Regions from separate parts of the Pseudoalteromonas sp. AWM4_233 genome, predicted to be linked through region 1. Evidence: predicted binding sites of a transcription regulator. Region 1 holds the regulator's gene; the other holds the start of a gene.

Region 1 (6,121 bases):
TTGTGCGTCCATTGCGCCGACAACGTCTTGATAGACGTCATCAGGTAAGCTTCTTAGTACTTCACCTAAGTCATCGTCATCCATATCCTCAGTTGCGGCTGCAATGAGCTCTGGATCCATTTGGTTGATAATACCAATACGAACGTCTTCAGATAGCTCTTCGAGTACATCACCTTGAATATCAGGGTCAACTAATTGCCATAGCTGTGTACGCACTTTGTGCGGGGAAGATTCAAGTAGTAATGCGGTGTCGCAGGGGGGAGTTTCAGCCAGAATACGCCTAACCTGAACAAACTGACCATTGTTTATTGCGTGCGTTACTTGTTGTAATTGTTGCAACGTATAGTCTTGTTCTAAGGCTTCTGGCATAGGCAATCCATTTATTAGGTGGTGTGCACCGAGAATAAAGGTTTAGGCAGTTACTGTGGGCGCCTAAAAGAGTGCCTTAAGTTTAACGTAATTTTTGCAGAGTTACCAAGTGCTTGGTTACTCATCTTCATGAAATTTTTGTGCAATTAACTCGCCAATGGCTGTGAGTGCAGGCTGGGCATCTGGACCTTCACAGCACACTCGAAGCTGCTTACCATGACTGCTTTCAAGCATGAGCAAAGCGAGTACACTATCACCAGGAGCTTCTTTGTCATCTTGGTAAAGGGTGATCTGCGCATCAAACTGTTGGGCTAATTGTGCAAGTACTGTGGCTGCGCGTGCATGCAGACCACACTTGTTTTGGATTAGAAAAGTATCTTCTGCCTTAACCATACTTTAGTCTACGTCTTGTTCGCGGTGACGTATTTGCACATTGTTATGAGTTTTAGCAAAGCTTTCACCAATGGTTTGTGCTAGGTAAACAGAGCGGTGTTGTCCGCCAGTACAACCAATTGCAATGGTTAAATAGCTGCGATTATTGCGCTCTAGATGAGGTAACCAAGTCTGGACAAAGGTTTGGATCTGCCACGTGAACTTTTGCACTATGCTGTGGCTTGCCAGATAATCTTTAACTGGTTGATCTAAACCTGTCAGTGGTTTTAGTTCAGGCTCCCAATGCGGGTTTGGTAAAAAGCGCGCATCAAATACATAATCGGCTTGTTTAGGGATCCCATGTTTAAAACCAAAAGATAAGAAAGTAATGATAAGTTGCTTATCTTTTTTGCCAAGGATCTGCTCTCGAATGGTTTCAGCTAGCTGGTGTACACTTAAATCTGTCGTATCGAGCAGCACATCTGCGCGTGTGATTAACACATCGAGTAATTTCTTTTCTTCTTTAATTGCTAAATCAAGCGGCAGGTTATTTAAAGAAAGCGGATGCAATCGGCGTGTTTCTGAAAAGCGTTTGATCAGTGCTTGGTCATCACTATCTAAATAGAACAGCGTGGGATTTGCAAAGCCTGGTAAGTATTCAAGAATATCATTAAATTCTTGTTGCTCTTTTGGCAGGTTACGAACATCGATACTGACGGCTATTTTGTCATAGTTATCAGAAACACTTCTAACCAAAGAAGGAAGGAGATTAACTGGAATGTTATCAACACAATAATAACCTAGGTCTTCCAATACCCTTAAGGCAACGGATTTGCCCGACCCTGAGCGACCACTAATGATGATCAGTTCCATGGATTCCTCTCTGTTAATTAATCTTGAAGTGCAATAAGTTGATAGAGTGCCTCATCGTCTTTTGCGTGACGAAGTTGCTTGCAAAACTCTTTGTTGTTTAGTTTATCAGCAATTGCAGCTAAGGTCTTTAGATGTTCTGCATTATTACCTTCAGGTACAAGCATTGCCAAGAGAATATCGACTGGTCGGTTATCTATTGCGTCAAAATCAATACCGTTTTGATTAGTCACTAAAATGGCAAAAATAGTATCAATGCCTGTAAGGCGGCCATGAGGAATAGCAATACCTTTGCCTATGCCTGTGCTGCCTAGTTTTTCCCGCGTTAGGAATGCATCTAATATTTCGTGGGCGTTATGCTCTGGAAGGTGTTGGCTCGCTAATTCACTGATGTACTCTAGCGCACGTTTTTTGCTATTAAAAAGGACCGCAGCTTTACTGCAGTCCTTGTTGATAATCGAGCTAAGTTTCATGGTTAGTGTCGAGTTAATTTCTCTTTGTGTTTGATAACTTGGCGATCGAGTTTATCAACGAGTTTATCAATGGCTGCGTACATATCAGAGTGTTCATCTGAAGCGAAAATTTCACCGCCATTTAAATGAACGGTAGCTTCGGCTTTTTGTACCAGCTTCTCAACATCTAAGATCACGTGAACGTTATTAATGTGATCAAAATGCCTTTCTAGCTTTGCAAACTTCGTGTTTACATAGTCTCTTAATGAATCTGTAATTTCTACGTGACGACCAGTTAAATTTAGTTGCATAAGCATTTTCCTTCTCTTGGTTTACGTCTTAAATCAAGCTCTTACGCTGATTTGACGGTGGAATAGAGAGTGACTCGCGGTATTTCGCAATTGTACGACGTGCCACTTTGATTCCCTGTTCTGCCAATATATCTGCAATTTTGCTGTCGCTCAATGGCTTAGCTGTATTTTCTGCAGCAATTAGCTTTTTGATCAATGCTCTAATCGCAGTCGATGAGCATTCACCTCCGTTTTCAGTGCTTACGTGACTTGAGAAGAAGTACTTCAACTCAAAAATGCCACGGGGTGTATGCATGTACTTCTGAGTGGTGACACGAGAAATGGTAGACTCGTGCATCTCGACCATCTCAGCAACATCATTCAAAACCATAGGCTTCATTGCCTCAGGTCCATGTTCAAAGAATGCCTGTTGTTGTTGCACAATGCAATTGGTAACTTTCATTAAAGTGTCATTACGGCTTTCTAAGCTCTTAATAAACCATTTTGCTTCTTGTAGGTGAGAGCGAATGAATTGGCTGTCAGTGCTTGATTTTACTGAGCGTGACATTGCCGCATAATGATCATTAACCCTAATTTTAGGCATACATTCAGGGTTTAGCTCAACAACCCAGCGGCCTTTTACTTTTTTCACCGACACATCAGGAATAACATACTCAGATTCTTCACGAATAATGCTGGCGGCAGGTTTAGGATTAAGGCTGTGAATGAGTGTCATCACTTCTTTTAACTCAGGCTCTTTGAGCTTGGTCTTTTTCATGATAGTGCGGTAATCACGGCTGGCCAGCAAATCAATATGCTCGCTTAACACCATTTTTGTTTCAGCTATGAAAGGCGTGTCTGCATCAAACTGATTGAGTTGAATACATAAGCATTCTTGTAATGAGCGAGCGGCAATACCTACAGGGTCAAAGAGTTGAATACGCTTTAATACAGCTTCTACTTCATCGAGTTCAATTAACTCTTCGTCATTGCCTTCATTAATACTTTCTAGGAGTTCTTCGGTACTAACAGTAAGTAAGCCTGCATCATCAACGGCTTCAACAATGGCAACGGCAATGGCTTTATCGGTTGGGCTGAATGGCGTGAGTTCTAATTGCCACATTAAATATTCGTGTAATGTTTCAGTGGTCTCACCCTGATAAACCGTTTCGTCTTCAGGCATAGGGCCGCTACTGGTGCTCGGTGCTGCACTCATGTACTCGTCCCATGTCACATCCATCGCGAGATCGTCACTGACAGTGTCTTTACTCAGTGCTGCATCGCTATCGAGTTCGTAATCGCTGGTCGGTTCATCACCGTGACCATCATCAGTAGAGTTAGAGAGTTGCTCGCTAGAGTCAGTGTCTTTGGTCGCTTTGTCTGAATCATTGCCATCAGTACTTGGCTCTAATTCCGACTCATCTACTTCGAGTAAAGGGTTGCTATCCAGCGCTTCTTGGATCTCTTGCTGTAGATCAAGTGTGCTCAATTGCAGCAAGCGAATTGCTTGTTGCAATTGTGGTGTCATGGTTAGTTGCTGCCCCATGCGCAGCTGTAGCGATTGCCTCATGTATTTCTAACAATCCTTTTTGTTATTTGGATTATGTCTTGCTTTAACTATAGACGGAATTGTTCACCTAGGTAGACGTCTCTTACGGTTTGATCAGCTAAAACTGACTCAGGCGTACCTGACGCGATTAATTCACCATGTGAAACAATATAAGCTTTCTCACAAACATCAAGGGTTTCTCTTACATTGTGATCTGTAATGAGGACACCAATGCCGCGGTTTTTTAAATGCTCAACAATTTTCTTTATATCTAACACCGAAATCGGATCAACGCCAGCAAAAGGCTCATCTAAAAGAATAAATTTAGGGTTTGCGGCTAAAGCGCGAGCAATTTCAACTCGGCGACGCTCACCACCTGATAAAGCCATGCCCTGACTGTCCCGAATATGTTGAATATTAAACTCATCCAGTAAGTCGTCTAAAGTTTGCTCTCTTTGTACTTTATTGAGGTCTTTACGGGTCTCTAAAATAGCCATTAAGTTTTGATAAACAGTCAACTTTCTGAAGATTGAAGACTCTTGAGGCAGATAACCAATGCCCATGCGTGCTCTACTGTGCATAGGTAGCAAAGTGATATCTTCATCATCTATGGTGACTTTGCCTTTATCGCTAGGCACAAGACCAACGATCATGTAAAAACTGGTGGTTTTACCTGCGCCATTAGGACCGAGAAGACCAACAATGCTTCCGGCTTCCACGCTTAGGCTGACATTTTTTACGACTTGGCGGCCTTTGTAGCTTTTTGCTAGGGCTGTGGCAGTTAACACACTCATGCTCATTGACCTTGTTCAGGGTTAGACTTTGATGCTTTTTTCTCTGGTATCAATACCGTGTGTACACGTTGCTGATTTTGTTCGTTTCGCTCAGCACTGATCAGTTGCTTCTCGATGTCATAAATAATCGCTTCAGCTTTTGTACTTTGACCTCCCAGGCTTATTTCAGCTTTGCCTTTGATGGTAAGTAGTCTATTGGCAACGTCATACCTAACTTCTTCTGCGCTGGCGCTTAATACTGTGCCATCCGGTTGCTTTTCGATAAAACGAGCTGGTTTGCCTGTTGCGACTAAAAGCTGCTTGTTTTCACCGAGCTCTTCACGCTGATGTACTTCTAATCTATCGGCATAAATTTCACGGTTGCCATGAATGATTTCAACATTTTCTTCAAAGATACCAATGTTTGTCTTTAATTGTGCTTGCTGCTTACCTGCTTTAATTGATACTTGTGACATAGGTGCTGTTTCAGCCAAAGCAAAGTTAGAAAAGCCGAGTAGTAGCAGTGAAAGAAGTAGTTTATTGGTCATAGTAAATGGTTCGCGTATGGTTAATGAGCTCAATAATTTCAGTATTGAGGTCGGCATTGAGGCCTTGCCCTTTTATATTTAAGTGAGGACCCACAATTTCTACGGGTAGATCTGAGCGCATGGCGCGCTGAGTTATATCTACTTGAATATGGTCTGCGCTGATTTGGTTTATCATAGCACCTTCAGTTAGATTTAGGGCTTTAACATCTCCCTCTAAGATCAGCATGTTATTTTCATATAAAGTGGCTTCATTGGCCGAAAGTTGCCAATTTTGTGGGCCATTAAACAGGGTGAATGTCGGTGATGTAAAATGGCTAAACCCGAGCTGCTGATAAAGCTCCATTTTATTCGCTTCAACTAGGTAATTTCGTATGCCGGCTTCAGAATATTTGGTTTGCTTTAGATCTGTAGCAACATAATCAGGGGTGGCGATGCTCTCTTCTTCGCTGGCACTTTGCTTTTTAGGCTGATCAAAATACGGTGACCATATCCAATACATGGTCAGTGCAAAAATAATTAATAATATGACGCGGTTGACCGTCATGCGCTTGTTCCTGATGTGCCGAGTGTATGACCCTGGCACAACATGAGTAAGTCAGTTAGTTCTCTCACTGCGCCAAATCCACCAGGCAGTAAAGTCGTGTAGTGTGAAAGATTGCGAATGATTGGGTGTGCATCATTTACGGCCACTGCAAAACCCACTTGCTCCATGACTGGCAAATCAGGACCGTCGTCACCAATATAAGCAATTTCGATATCTGTCAGGTTTAGGTTGGCTTTCAGCTCTTCGTAAGCTTTCACCTTGTCTTCTTGCCCTTGGTAAATATGTTCTACTGTTAAGCTAGTCATACGTTGCTGAACAATCAGTGAATGGCGACCGGTGATGACGGCAACTTCA
Region 2 (6,121 bases), 1.4 Mb from region 1:
TAAGTAGAGCACTTAAACTTGCTAACCGCCAACCAAGCACTAAGGTGATGGCGGTTACTCCCAATATATGAATATTTAAATAGGGCAAAATCCCCGCTTTGATTTGCCAAAGCAGTGCCAGTACTACTGAACAGGCAAGTACACCAGTTTGTCTGATAGGCCTATGCCAAAGCGTTAAATATTCGCGTTTATCAATAGTAAACGCGAATATGATTAAGGTAACAAGCGGGGTCAATAACATAGAGTGAGTTCTAATTAAAATTTAAACTCGGCCCAAATTGGCGCGTGATCAGAAGGCTTTTCGATGCCTCTTAATTCGTAATCGATTTCACTTTCTACACATTTGGCCATCAATGATTCAGTAGCTAACACTACATCAATGCGAAGGCCTCGGTTATCATCAAAACCTTTTGAGCGATAGTCGAACCACGAGTAACGTTCTGTCTTTTCTGGTGTTAATTCGCGGAAAGTGTCTTTAAATCCCCAATCCATTAACGTCGCAAGCCACTCGCGTTCTTCTGGCTGGAATGAACATTTGCCCGTTTTCAGCCAACGCTTCTTATTTGGCTCACCAATACCGATATCTAAATCTATCGGTGAGATATTGATATCACCCATTACAATGACATTTTCTTCAGGCGTGTGATTTTCATTTAAGTGTGTCATTAAGTCTTTATAGAACTGACGCTTGTATGGGAATTTGGTTTCATGATTTATGTTATCACCTTGAGGGAAGTAGCCATTATGAATGATCACATCTTCACCTTTGTCATTCTCGAATACACCTGAAATCATACGTTTTTGGGATTCTTCTGTATCAGTCGAAAACCCTTTTTTGATTGACTTAGCAGGTTTCTTCGACATCAGTGCGACACCATAATGTGCCTTTTGACCATGGAAATAAACGTGGTAGCCCATAGCTTCTACATCTTCAACCGGAAACGCTTCATCGTGAACTTTGATTTCCTGTAAACCAATTACATCAGGTTGATGTTTGTCGATTAATGCTTGCAATTGATGAAGACGAGCACGAAGGCCATTAATGTTAAATGAGATTACTTTCATAATTTGCGCTTATAGTTCTATGTAATTTATGTACCATTTTAACATTGAAAGGGAGTTGCGAAAGCCCGAGATAGCAATTTAAATTATCTATCACTTTTTTCGGTTTGGGAGATATGTTATTTATTAGTCAATACACTCAAATTTTGGTGAGAAAGTAACCTGGCTAGAAATGCTAACTGAATTAGTGCATTGAATTATAATGACTTTATTTTTGGTTCGGTTATTGCTTTAAATTTAAGAAATGCAATTTTAATGGAACAACTTATTGAATGCTTAAGTTGAACCAGTCACTCACTATACTAATCAGCTTAATTAAGTGTTACTGCAGATTGGTATTACATAGTAGGGAAATAACATGAGCGTCGTATTAGAAGATAGACCAATTGAACAAGTCAGAGAAGAAGTTATAGACAACCTAATTTACAACTATAGCCATGGTGTTATTTCCGCAGAGGCATTTGAAAGACGTTTAGACAAAGCGATGAGTACACAGGTTCATGCTGAAATCGTCGCCTTAACAGCAGATCTTACTATGCAAGCTGACGAGAAGTATACGGCGCAAAAAGATGCGAGCTTGAATATTAATTACGGACAAAAGTCTGCAGGTGACAAGCTAGATATTAAAACGGTTTTAGGAAACAGCTCTCGAACAGGCAAATGGGCGGTACCGAAAGAAATTAACTTATTGAATGTATTGGGTTCTACAACCTTAGACTTTTCCGATGCTGTATTTGAGCATCAAGAAGTCACTGTAAATGTAAATTGCATACTGGGTTCAGAGAAAATTTTAATCCCCGAAGGCATAAATGTGATCTGCGAGGCGTTTTGTATTCTTGGTAATGTAGAAAATAAAGCGCCATCTATTGCGCCAAAACAAGCACCGACTATAAAGATTAAAGGCAAACTGTGGTTAGGTTCAGTTGATGTTGAAATTAAGCGCACGATTAAAGAAAAATTTGTGAGTTTTGCCAATGAGCTCAAGTCATTATTTGATGATGGCAGTTATGGTAAATATAAATAAACAGGATATAAGAGGGCACGCTTAAACGTGCCCTTTTTTATCATACTTTTTGTTCAGTAAATTTTAAGAAGAAAATCAAATTCGCGATAAACCACAAGTCTTTTATTAAAAAGTGACCTGTCGTAGACAAAATAGTTGATGACGTAACTGCGCCTGGGGTTGTTGCTAAAAATGTTTGTGTCATGACAAAAACTGCAAGTGACATTAACACGCCAATCCAAAGTACTTTTTTGTTATATATGGCTGCAATCAAAAGTGCGACAGCTAACAAATCATAAACACCAATTAAATTCGAAGCAGTTTGTAAATCCCAAACACTATACATCCAAGACATAAATGGTGAAGTTTGCAGTAAGTCTTCGATCCCTTGTGCTTCTATCAAGGTAAACTTCATACCCCCGATCCAAACGAGTACGACCAAAACAGGGAAAATTGCTATCCACTGCATTACATGATTAGAAAGGTTTGGGTTAAGTAGACAGATGCCAATTGAAAGTAACGCAAAATACTTAATGACGCCTTGGCCTGCTCCGATGACAGGAAATCCGCCCATGCTTTCAATCCACATACCCGTTGAAAAAAGGCTTAGTAAAGGCACTACAGACACAATAATGAGTAAAGATGCTAAAGTCGGTTTTGCTTTTTCAAAGTACATAGAAAGTATCGAAAATACAGCAAGTAAAGAAAAGCATAAAGCAGCCAATATATTAGCAATTTCATAACTTAGGAGTGAGTTGAAGCCAAAAAAATTGACTGTTTTTTCGATATGTCTATGACTGCCCATTAGCAACATACTCGTGCTCATCAATATACTTGATAATCCAACTAACAAGAACGCTACGTTGGTATTGCAATAAAACTTTTTCATTTAACAACCTTTTTAATTGGGAATACGCAATAAGACCGAGAAAGCGAAAATTTATTTCAACTTGTCTTAATTTTAGAGTTTCCGTTTATCGTGAATTGTTTATTTTGAAATTTAAAGCTATCAGAATAGCATCGCACTTAAACACGGGAATTTTAAATGATTAAAACACTTATTTATTGTGTCTTATTGCTGATAGCTATACCCAGTATCGCTAAGCAACAAACTGTTGTTCTTATCTCACTTGATGGTTTTCGGTGGGATTATATTGAAAAGCATAACGCTAAAAATATTAAACGCATCGCTGATAGCGGTGTTCGAGCCACTAAAATGTGGCCTGTTTATCCAAGTAAAACCTTTCCAAACCATATATCCATAATTACAGGCTTATTACCGGTCAATCACGGTATTATTGACAATAAGTTCTGTGATAAACAAAGAGGTGATTGTTATAAAATGGGCAAAGGGCAGGGAGATAGTACTTGGCTTAATGGCATACCTTTATGGAATCTGGCAAAAATGCAAGGACTCAAATCAGCTGCCTATTTCTGGCCAGAATCCGATGCGCGCTTTAATGGTATGACCCCTGACTATTACTACCATTACTCAAAGCATAGTGATTACCAAACTCGTATTGACCAAATGGTTGAGTGGTTAAAATTACCAAAAGAACAAAGACCAAGTTTTGTTGCAGGGTATTTTTCATTAGTCGATAGTATGGGCCATGACTTTGGCCCTGATAGCAAAGAAGTATATGATGCTGTTCAAAAAATGGATAAGCTAATCGGGCAGTTTAATGAGCGCTTAAAAAAGCTGCCTCATGATGTAAACTTAGTGCTGGTGGCTGATCATGGTATGTCCTCATTAAAAGAAGACAAAACAATCACGATTAGCAGCCTGAATATTCCAAAGTCTTGGACGGTGAAAAACACAGGACCAAGAGTACTTATTTATGCGAATGACGCTTCAATTGAAAACATTAATACAGCAAAGCAACAGCTGCGTCTTATCTCAAACAATCGGTATGCAGTGCTAGATGAGACGATTTTAAAGCAGCGCCATTACCATGGCACCCCAAGGATCCCAGATATTATCTTAGAAACCAAAGCTCCGAGTGTTTTTAGCCTTGGTGGTAAATTAGATTATAAAGGTACTCACGGATTTGCAAATACAGATGATATGGCTGCAATGTTTGTTGCAACTGGGCCTGCTTTCAAAAAGGGCCATAAAATTAAAGAAATGAGTAATTTAGAAATATACCCAACAGTAGCTAAAATACTGGGCTTAGAGCTGATAAGAAATGTAGATTCAGATGGTGAAACACTTCTAAAAGCGCTAAACGAATAATTAAAATAAAATTCGGAAACTAAACGTTTTAAATAAAAAGAGTAACCATAAGGTTACTCTTTTTTGGTTGGAAACTTTTTATCATCATTGTTTTGTTTGAAGCTTGTCGATTGTGTGTGACTTTTATCTAATTTATTTAAATGAGAGACAGGCTCTGCTAACGCCGAGGTTGAGCCAAAACATAAAACTAAACTAAAAATCTTTTTATACGCTGATGCAAACATAACAATTCCCTGAGCCTAAGCTACTTTTGATATGTTTAAATTTTAGCAATGAAGAACCGAAATGTGTGTGTCGAAGTGTAGCGAAATGTAAGAGAATGTAAGACCAGTTAATCCGGCCTTACATTTACTGAGTAACTATTTTATAAGTTATTTTTTCCCGCTAAATCTAGGAAGAATGCATACTCTAGAGCAGTATCATGTAAGCGTTTGAAGCGACCTGATGCGCCACCGTGACCCGCTTCCATATCTACTTTAAACAATAACTTATTGTCGTTTGTCTTATAGTCGCGCAGCTTTGCTACCCACTTTGCAGGCTCAAAGTACTGTACTTGAGAATCATGTAGGCCAGTCGTTACAAGAATATGAGGGTAATCTTGCTTCTTAACCTGATCATAAGGCGAATAGCTTAGCATGTAGTCGTAATAAGCTTTGTCGTTTGGGTTACCCCATTCGTCATATTCACCGGTAGTAAGTGGAATGCTTTCATCAAGCATAGTTGTAACTACGTCAACAAAAGGAACATGTGCAGCAATGCCTTTATATAAATCAGGTGCTTGGTTGATCACTGCACCCATTAACAGACCGCCAGCACTGCCACCTACAGCGTAAACTTGATCTTTATGGCCATAACCTTGTTCAACCAGCTGTTTTGTTACGTCTACAAAATCATTAAAGGTATTTTGCTTGGTCAGCTTTTTACCATCTTCATACCATGGACGGCCTAGCATTTGTGAACCACGGATATGTGCAATAGCAAAAACAAAGCCTCGATCTAGTAAGCTAAGTCGATTACTTGAGAAGCTTGGATCCATTGTTGCTCCGTAAGAGCCATAACCATATTGATATAATGGATTTGTACCATCTTTCTTAAACTTGTCTTTACGGTAAACTAAAGAAACAGGTACCTTCACACCGTCTCTAGCCGTAACAAAAATACGCTCAGAAGCGTAGTTGTCTACTTTGAAATCACCCAGTACTTTATTTTGTTTAAGAATATTTGGTTCACCTGACTCAAGGTTGAAATCGTAGTGAGTTCCTGGGGTAGTCATACTGGTGTAGTAAATACGGATTGAGTCATTGTCTAATTCGTTATTGCCATATAAATATGCAGCAAATGCGTCATCATTAAATTTAAGTGCTTTTTCACTGCCATCTTTGAGAGAACGAACGACTACCTTTACCTGACCCATTTCACGTTCTTGATAAACAAGATGGTTATCGAACAGTTCGATACCTTCTAGTTTAACTGCTGGGCGGTGTGCAATGACTTCTTTCCATTTAGATTTATCACCTAAGTCTTTTTCGTTAACTTGCATCAGTTTGAAGTTAACCGCATTTAGATTGGTCAAAATATAGTAGGTGTCTTTATGCTTCGAAACATTATATTCAAGACCTTTCTCACGAGGAATAAAGCGTTTGGCCTTAGCTTTACTATCGTTTGCGTCTATGAAAGACATGCCTGAAGACTCGGTGCTTGAATGGTAAATGACAACATTTGACCCGTCTTTCGTTTTACCTATGTACGTGTAATAAGTGTTATCAGCTTCTTCATAAATAAGTTCGTCAGAAGATTGCGGTGTGCCAAGCTTGTGTCGATAT

What was found. Region 1 encodes sigma-54, which starts transcription at its own class of promoters, with help from an activator protein. Its sites were predicted from a motif close to GTTGGCACGNNNNTNGNNT; they were not measured.
Region 2: ACXAC4_RS07105 (DUF1707 SHOCT-like domain-containing protein) is a predicted target of sigma-54. The motif match lies at 1,276-1,294, and genes of this name have one in related genera.

Annotation. Positions count from the first base shown of each region.
Region 1 is NZ_JBSWSZ010000001.1:227,676-233,796, forward strand. It holds gene mgtE (magnesium transporter) at 1-369, opposite strand, end outside; gene ACXAC4_RS01080 (HPr family phosphocarrier protein) at 487-762, opposite strand; gene rapZ (RNase adapter RapZ) at 766-1,614, opposite strand; gene ptsN (PTS IIA-like nitrogen regulatory protein PtsN) at 1,632-2,084, opposite strand; gene hpf (ribosome hibernation promoting factor) at 2,087-2,374, opposite strand; gene ACXAC4_RS01100 (RNA polymerase factor sigma-54) at 2,403-3,923, opposite strand; gene lptB (LPS export ABC transporter ATP-binding protein) at 3,971-4,696, opposite strand; gene lptA (lipopolysaccharide transport periplasmic protein LptA) at 4,699-5,223, opposite strand; gene lptC (LPS export ABC transporter periplasmic protein LptC) at 5,213-5,767, opposite strand; gene kdsC (3-deoxy-manno-octulosonate-8-phosphatase KdsC) at 5,764-6,121, opposite strand, start outside.
Region 2 is NZ_JBSWSZ010000001.1:1,586,732-1,592,852, forward strand. It holds gene ACXAC4_RS07095 (energy-coupling factor ABC transporter permease) at 1-241, opposite strand, end outside; gene xthA (exodeoxyribonuclease III) at 256-1,065, opposite strand; gene ACXAC4_RS07105 (DUF1707 SHOCT-like domain-containing protein) at 1,421-2,086, shown strand; gene ACXAC4_RS07110 (DUF417 family protein) at 2,127-2,954, opposite strand; gene ACXAC4_RS07115 (alkaline phosphatase family protein) at 3,111-4,298, shown strand; gene ACXAC4_RS07120 (hypothetical protein) at 4,352-4,522, opposite strand; gene ACXAC4_RS07125 (S9 family peptidase) at 4,663-6,121, opposite strand, start outside.